2 regions of the Gelidimonas denitrificans genome follow, and region 1 is predicted to be linked to the other one. Evidence: riboswitches for the same ligand, from Rfam matches in the RefSeq annotation. Region 1 holds a riboswitch; the other holds the start of a gene.
The links. A riboswitch is a leader RNA that binds a small molecule or an ion and turns the genes downstream of it on or off. The one in region 1 is predicted to bind cobalamin.
Positions count from the first base shown of each region.

Region 2: another riboswitch for cobalamin. It lies ahead of bluB (5,6-dimethylbenzimidazole synthase); the one in region 1 lies ahead of FKCLFG_RS05960 (CbtB domain-containing protein).

Region 1 is NZ_CM146350.1:1,264,429-1,268,578, reverse strand. Features, by position in the region: cobalamin riboswitch at 5-238, shown strand; gene FKCLFG_RS05965 (TonB-dependent receptor) at 310-2,259, shown strand; cobalamin riboswitch at 2,378-2,609, shown strand; gene FKCLFG_RS05960 (CbtB domain-containing protein) at 2,633-2,983, shown strand; gene FKCLFG_RS05955 (CbtA family protein) at 3,004-3,795, shown strand; gene FKCLFG_RS05950 ((2Fe-2S) ferredoxin domain-containing protein) at 4,121-4,150, shown strand, end outside.
Region 2 is NZ_CM146350.1:2,279,095-2,283,244, reverse strand. Features, by position in the region: gene FKCLFG_RS10630 (hypothetical protein) at 1-510, shown strand, start outside; gene fur (ferric iron uptake transcriptional regulator) at 763-1,197, shown strand; gene FKCLFG_RS10620 (hypothetical protein) at 1,242-1,754, shown strand; gene bluB (5,6-dimethylbenzimidazole synthase) at 1,665-2,405, opposite strand; cobalamin riboswitch at 2,449-2,636, opposite strand; tRNA gene FKCLFG_RS10610 (tRNA-Met) at 3,739-3,815, opposite strand; gene miaA (tRNA (adenosine(37)-N6)-dimethylallyltransferase MiaA) at 4,066-4,150, opposite strand, start outside.

The DNA of each region.
Region 1 (4,150 bases):
CGGCATACAATACGCACGTTTTGGTGCCCGCAGACATCCCCATGTCTGCAGTTAAACGGGAAACACGGCGTAGATGACACCCTCGTCCGCCAACGTGTGCTGCCCCCGCAACGGTAAAACAAGCGTCACTATGAATTTCAGTGACAAACCGCCTCTCAGGACCACTGTGCAACTCGCACGGGAAGGTGAGACGGTTTGGCTTGTCAGCCCGGATACCGGCCAGAATAGGTGGAAGCGCGCGAACCCGCACTTTCGTTGATTCCGGCTTGCGGGGACGCAGGCCGGGGGATTTTTATTTGAAACGACATCATGATTTTCTCCACCCTCCCCAGCCGCACGCCGGCCTGGAAGCCGCTTGCGCTGGCGTCTGCCTTATCTGCCTGCTGCATCGCTCCGGCATCAGCCCAAACCAATAACGATAAAACGCTGGCGCCGGTTATGGTGACGGCTTCACGTTTTGCGAACGATCCTGCATTCAGTCCGATCGGTGCGACAGTTATCACAGCCGACCAAATTCGTGAGGCCGGTGCCGATAATGTCAATGAAGCGATCCGCAAAATAGGCGGCGTGTATGGCCGCCAGAATCTTTTTGGGACGCAGGATTTTTCTCTCGATATGCGTGGCTTCGGCACCACCAGCGATAACAATCTGGTGGTTATGGTTGACGGTGTCCGACTTTCGGAAAGCGAGTTTGGCGGAGCGGTTTTTTCTTCCATTCCTATTGAAACCGTTGAACGCATCGAAATCGTGCGCGGCGGGAGCAGCGTGCTGTATGGAGATGGTGCAACTGGCGGCGTGATCCATATCATCACCAAGCGTCCACAATTGAATGCGACGCATGGTTCCGTGACGGCCGAAATCGGCCAGTTCAACCACAAAGCTGTACGTGCCTCCGTCGCGAAAGGCTGGGATGGATTCTCTCTGGATGCCAACGTCAGCAAGCTGGAGTCCGACAACTACCGCGACAACAATGCGGTGAACCAGGAAAATTTCAGCGGTGGTGCGCAATGGGCGTCAAACGAGGGACGAGTCGGCTTGCGGGTGGATATCGCGCGTCAGGATTCCCGTTTGGCGGGCGGGCTTACTTTGGAGCAATTTGAAAAAAATCCGCGCCAAACCCTTAAGCCGGATGATTTTGCTTCCATCGACACCAACCGCTACACGGCTTTCATCGAGCGCAAATTTGGCGCTTGGGAAGCCGCGGCCGAGTTGTCGCACCGTGAAAGAACCACTAATTTTGGAAGCGGTGGTACACCAAACTTTATTCTCAAGGGAAAGCAGACCCAGTTTTCGCCGCGCATACGTAATGTCACGGCACAAGGCAGCATGACCAACGAACTGGTCGCTGGATTCGATTTCCTAGACTGGAGTCGCGACACAGACTTTGAACATGCCACCCAGAAATCAAAAGCGGTTTACGCGCGTGACGAGATCCGTGTGGGTCCAGCCCGCGTGGCTCTAGGCGCACGCCACGAAATCTTCGACAAGGATTCTGTCGATCCGGCAGGCGGAACCAACTACACCAAATCGCACTCCCTCAATGCTTGGGAACTGCAGGGCAGCTATGACGTCACTTCTATGGTCAACCTTTTCGCCAAGACCGGCAGGAGTTTCCGCGTAGCCAATGTCGATGAAAACGGCTTCACGCCAGTCTTCAATACGCCGCTCGAAGCACAAATCTCGCGCGATCTGGAGCTCGGCGGCAGCATCGGCGACGCCGGTAAAAAAGTTACGGTCAGACTGTTCCAGCATCGTTTGAAAAACGAAATTTTCTTCGATCCGACGGTAGGCTTGTTTGGCGCCAACACCAATCTCGACCCAACCCGTCGCCAAGGAGTGGAAATTGAAGCCAGCACGCGCCTGGCAACCGCTTTCATGCTATCGGCCAACTTGCAACATGTTTCCGCCAAATTTACTGATGGCCCCAATACCGGTCGCGAACTGGTATTGGTGCCGAAAAACACTGCTTCGGTCCGTTTGAGTTGGCTTCCGGGCAATGGCCAGACCGCCAATATCGGCGTGCAGTGGGTGGATGCGCAGCGTTATGGCGGCGATTTCGACAATAGCTGTCCGTCGCATATACCATCTTTTGTGACTCTGGATGGACGATATGCCAAACGCTTCGGCGCATGGGAGTTGGCGATCGCCGGCACCAACCTGACCAACAGGGATTACTTCAGCCAAGCATTCAGTTGCCGTGGCGGGATTTACCCTGATGCCGGCCGCCAGTTGAAGCTTTCTGCGCGCTACGATTTCTGATCGTTTTGATGTTTGTGTTTACCGCTGGAAATACTTGCATTACAGGCCTCATGAACGATGCTGCTTTGACTGAATAGCGCGTTTTAAAGGCTTGTAAGTATCTCCTTCGGCACCTATAATAATTTTCATTGTTTCAGGTATTTTGCAAACAGTCGTTTGCAAAATGAAATGGGAAGTCGGTAAGTTTTCTGATTTAGAGAGCAAATCCGACGCTGCCCCCGCAACGGTAATCGAGTAAAAAGATTTGCAGTAAGCCACTGTGCAATGCATGGGAAGGCGCAAATCTAGGAAAACCCGACTAGGGAATTCCACTCGTAAGCCCGGAGACCAGCCTGAAGCTATCGTAGAGTTTGTATCGCGGAGGGCGATGCAGATGGCTGGCCTTTTGCGCCCTCCGTCTGTCACTTCCTTCTCAACATACAAGCTTGTTCATGCGCTTATGGCGCTGATTCGCTATGCAGATGTCATCCATCTCTGTGCTGATCGCTGCCATGGCTTGGGTGTTTCCCTCAAGAAGGAGTATCAGATGTCTTCAATACCTGGTTTGCTCGATAACGTCGACTCGCAGCCCCGCTCAACTGTCTGGAAAGACAAAGTAATGCCTGTTTTACTTTCCTGCAGCCTTGGACTGGTGCTGCTATATGGCGCGGCTTTCGCCGAGACTTCAGTTTTGCATAATGCCGCGCATGACGCCCGTCATTCCGCAGCTTTTCCTTGTCATTGATTCGCATGTCACTGATGAATATGCCAATACCAATGCCAGGCATCCTCAATATGGCGGCATTCAAGCGCATCGTTACCGCTGCTGCATTGGCAGGAATGCTGGCGGGCTTGACATTGACTGTTGTTCAGAAAATCCAGGTCAGCCCGATCATATCGAAGGCCGAAGTGTATGAAGAAGCTGCGGCTGCGGCCGCAGTATCCGATGCTGCTGTTGCGCCTTCACATGCCGAAAATGCGCATACCCATACGCCTGAGCAAGCGCACGAACACGAACATGCGCCGGATGCGTGGCAGCCTGCCGATGGTATGGAGCGGACGGCGTTTACGGTGCTGGCCAATACCATTCTGGCCGTTGGTTTCGGGCTGCTGCTGGGCGCTGGCCTGTGCTTGCGCAGTGATGCCGGCGGCTGGCGTTCCGGCTTGTTGTGGGGACTGGCTGGCTACGCGGTTTTTTTCGTTGCTCCTTCCTTGGGCTTGCCGCCGGAGGTGCCCGGCACCGAAGCAGCGCCGCTGGCGGATCGGCAGCTATGGTGGCTCGGCACTGCGGTGGTGACGGCCGGCGGATTATCGCTGCTGATTTTTACGCGCAACTGGAAACTCAAACTGTTCGGCGCATTGTTGCTGGCTGTTCCGCATCTGATTGGTGCGCCACAGCCGGAAGTTCACGCAAGCGCAGCGCCCGCCGAACTGGCGCAGGATTTCATCCAGGCCACAACGATTGCGAATGCGGTGTTTTGGCTGGCGCTGGGTGGCTTGATGGGCTTGTTTTACAAGAAGCTCGCAACTATTCAGCACGCAAGAAGTAATCCCTGAAAATCCGTTCATCCCCATCTTCACGGGGATGACGGACTTATATACCAAGAATAGTATATTTTATTACCGCAATAAATATATGCGGTAAACACAATAAAAATAACGATACTCCTTACTTTTATGAAAATAACGCAACTATTCAGCCGGCAAGGCAATTAAGAACGAAATGGTGCGATTTTGTAGGAGCGCACCTGGGCGCGATCAACGGCTGCAGTCTGGCGACTGCTTTCGCGCCCGGGTGCGCTCCTACAAAAAACTGCTTTAGTAATACCAGTCAGCTAACTGCTTCCGTGGTGCAAACCCGGACAACTTTGTAGAAAATTTGATGAGAACTCACACCAGACACGTATTCATG
Region 2 (4,150 bases), 1.0 Mb from region 1:
ACAGAAGCCGTCACAGGTATCGCCATGCATGCCGATACCGTAGCGTTGCAGCCGTTAACGATGGGATCGCGCCGGCGTCGACTTTGGGAATTGCCCATCCATGCGTTCTGCCCTGTGGTGGGAGTATGTTTGCCCATCAGCGCATTGCGCCGCCTGGTTGACAAGGCCCTAGGCGAGCAGGTCCAGGCAGACGATTATGCGTTGCATTGTTGTGTGATCGCCGAATGCAAATCCCGCACACCGATAGCAGAACGATTGCAGCGCGAGTTAGATCGTCGCTATGCATATTCTCAGCGCCTTGCCTCACAAGCAAAAACTACGGATGCTCTCGGTCAGTGGTGGTCAAGCTGCCAACAGGGCAATGAGATTGCTGGTGCGCTTTGGGCTACGCTGACGCATCCGTGCTGCGATGTGGCGCTGGAGGAGCGGGTATTAAGCAATATTCACATGTTGCAGCATCAGGTCGGTGCCGCGCATCGGGCCGATGCACAGAGATTTGCGGGGAACTGATTGAGGAGAACGGGGTGCTGACGCGCGAACTCGGGGAGCGCAGTACCCGCGTCATCACGGAGAAGAGCGCTCATATTGAAGCGTTGTGTATTCATTGAGAAACCGAGTGCGAGCAGTCTGGCGCGTTGCCTCAAATACATTGAGCAATCCATAGCGGTGAACAGTGAGATGACCGCCGGTACGGTAGGCGAAGTCGACAAAGTGCATATTTGATTTAAAAATGGAATAACAGCACTGAAAAGAGCAGGCACTATGAACAGTAATGAATTGAGAAAAACCGGGCTCAAAACCACCTTGCCCAGGTTAAAGGTGCTGGAGGTGATCCGCGCTAGCGAATCGCGGCATCTGAGTGCCGATGACGTGTATCAACTCCTGGTAGAACAAGGTTTCGATGTCGGCCTCGCTACTGTCTATCGCGTGTTGTCGCAACTGGAGATGGTTGGAATTCTCTCGCGCAATATCTTCGATTCAGGCAAGGCGATCTTTGAGCTCAACGAGGGTGGTCACCACGACCACCTGATCTGTTTGACTTGTGGTCGCGTGGATGAATTCCAAGACGAGGTCATCGAATCGCGCAAGCAAAAAGTGGCAACCATCAACGGCTATCAAGTGACGATGCATCGCCTTTCTTTGTATGGGATTTGCCCGCATTGCAGTGCGGTACCCATCAAAGTTGCGACTGCCTAGGAACGCAATGCGGGGGTGTACGCGCTGATAGACAGCAAAAAACGATGTCGCTGAACAAGGGAGGAGTTCTCGATCCCGTCTTGCCTACGCAAGCCGTGCCTACGATTACGCGTCGCGGCCTTGACGAGACTTCTTCCCGTATAGACGAAAAAGCGCCACCGCTGCTGTCGCGCGACGGGACCAGCAGCGGCAGCGGCAGCGCCGCCGCCATCGAGCAAGCGATTGCGCCGAAAGGCGGCATCCATGTGGTGCAGTCGGTTGCCGATCTGCCGCCACCAGCGCAGGCGCAGTTGGCCGATACGATGCGCGCCGGCACCTCCGGTTTCTTCGTCCAGAAAACGCAGGTGGTGTACCTGATCGCCGACCGTCTGCACGACGCTGCACGTGCACAGTTCGTGCTCGGGTATGAAGTGCTGGGCCACTACGGAATGCGCACGGTGTTGCAGGAAGTGCCCCTGAACCAGCAGTTATTCCTGCGCGGCTGCCTGGTCGCGTCGCAAGTGCCCGATCAGGGCTTGCTGGTCATCATGATTGCCCCACTGGTTGAAATAGACTAGGTTTTCAATCGGCAGCCGGGGTAACCATCCGGCACTTTCCAGTTCCGGTTTGGCATAAAAATGGCTGACATAGCCGACGCACAGATAAGCAATGGGTGTGATGCGCTTCGGAATTCCCAGTGCTTGCTGCAGTGCGGCCTGGTTGAAAATGCTGACCCAGCCTACACCCAGACCCTCGGCCCGGGCGGCCAGCCACAGGTTTTGTACCGCACATACGCTGCTGTACAGGTCCATGGTCTTCATTTGGGTGCGTCCGATTACCACTGGACCGGTGCGCTCGCGGTCACAGGTGATGCAGATGCCGACGGGCGACTCCAGAATCCCTTCCAGTTTCAGGGTCCGATAGACGTCGCGTTTGTCTCCCTCGAACATTTCTGCTGCTTCGGCATGGGCTATGGCAAAGGCATCATGCACCCGGCGCTTGACTTGGTCCGACTGGATTACCAGAAAATTCCAAGGCTGCATGAAGCCGACCGATGGCGCGTAGTGGGCGGCGGTCAGGACACGGCTCAGTACTTCATCGGGAACCGGCGTCGGCAAAAACTGGCCGCGCACATCGCGGCGGGAAAAAATGGCGTGATAGACCGCGTCACGTGCTTCGTCTGTAAAGGCGTGTGTATCCTGGATGGCTTGCGCCGGCATTGTTTTCATGACATTCCCCTAGCGTGAAAATAGATGCGCTGCCTGGCCGTGCAGCTTGATGGTTTTTCAGGCCGGTCTTCTGACTCGGATTCATCTGAACCAGGCGCCTTCCCGGCATACGCCAGTGGCATCTCGCCTGGTTCATCCTCCTTACAGCGTTGGGCACGTGGCGGAATCACACCGCCTTCCCGATTCTCCTGTCGCCTTGCAGCGACGGGCACCTGAAAGCCGCCATCATCAAGGTGAAGCAAGGATTATGTCAAGGCAGGACATTAATTCTTTATGGCAACAAACCGCCATATTTGTGACATTTGGTCATAAAAAATAGTGTTGAAAAAACGGTCGTTTTTGAACAGATGGCTTATGCCCGCTTTCTGTGGATAACCTTGCGTACAGCCAACCACATCCGCGCGCAATCCCAATGCCGGCGTCGATCTTCTGGCGAGCCTACAAAACAGGCAGCTTGGACAAGTCCCCGACAAAGCTCGCCATCCAAATGTTTTTGTAAGAACAATCGTGTGCATCAATGGGGCGTGGGAGGGGCTGGACAGAAGGGGCCACTTTGAAACTCCGGAGTCTCCATGGTGCCGCGTCCATGGTGGCAGACTGTAGGGGCCCTCCAAAATTGGTTATGCCCACCAAAGCATCATGCAGCGATTTAAGCGACTCAATTATGAGTTGGTTGATTTTTGGGCTTTATGTCATAGCTTCACCGAACCACTGGCATGGCCGGGCTGATGCTGATAATGCAGGCACTCGGTGCTTCAGCCTAGTCGTAATCGAAGCTGATCGTGCGTAATCGATCAATTTGTTCGTCAACGAGAAAATGGCGGTGCTGGGTCGGGCATTTTGCAGACAAGCAGAATTTCGGTAACGCTGAGTATGTTGGACGGATTTCAAATCTAACCGAGCCGGGTTCAAGTGCGCCGAACCCGGTGGAGGCGGGATGCCGCTGGGGTGCTGCCCGTGTAACGTTTTTGTGCCGCTGTCGAGGACACAGGCACATAAATTGTTGCAGACTGGCCCCGTGAACTATGTGCAGGTGCGCAAGATCGTGGCCAGCATCAGGAGCGAACCGAACGACACTTTCACCTTTGATTCGGCATCCTGGACGATTAACGCATGCATCTGCTGACACAGGGGCAGGGGAGTGGCTAATTTGGGTATTTTGCTGGTATCCACTTTGCTGGCGCGAGTTGGTATTCGCAAAAATACCAGCATAAAATCTGGCTGTTAACTGCCAAACTTTGGCGCAACGGGCGTAAAAAAACCCCTAAGTGATTGATTTCTTAGGGGCTTTTCATGCAAACTTGCGGTGGTTTGCGGTGGTTTGCGGTGTCTTTGGTAGTGATAGGTGGACTTGAACCACCGACCCCAGCATTATGAATGCTGTGCTCTAACCAACTGAGCTATATCACCACTAGTTTATGCGGCTACTGTCGTAACCGGCATTATTCAGGCCAAATATACTGCCAGAACAACTAAGCCCTGCATTATGACAAACGACTTTTTCTCTGTCAAGAAAATTGTCGCGCCTGTCAGGGCAGTTGCATGAAAGCATTTGGTCTAACTACTGAATCCGGTCCACGAAAAGCATGAAGAAAGCGTGATGACAACGGATCACTGCGTCGGATGGGTTGCATCATCCTACTAATCTGGCGTGCATGATTTAAGTCGCTTGATTGATGTGCAGCAATGCCTGATCGATCGCGTTTGGATTGAGGCAATCCAGTGCAATCTGCTGCGGCATTGCG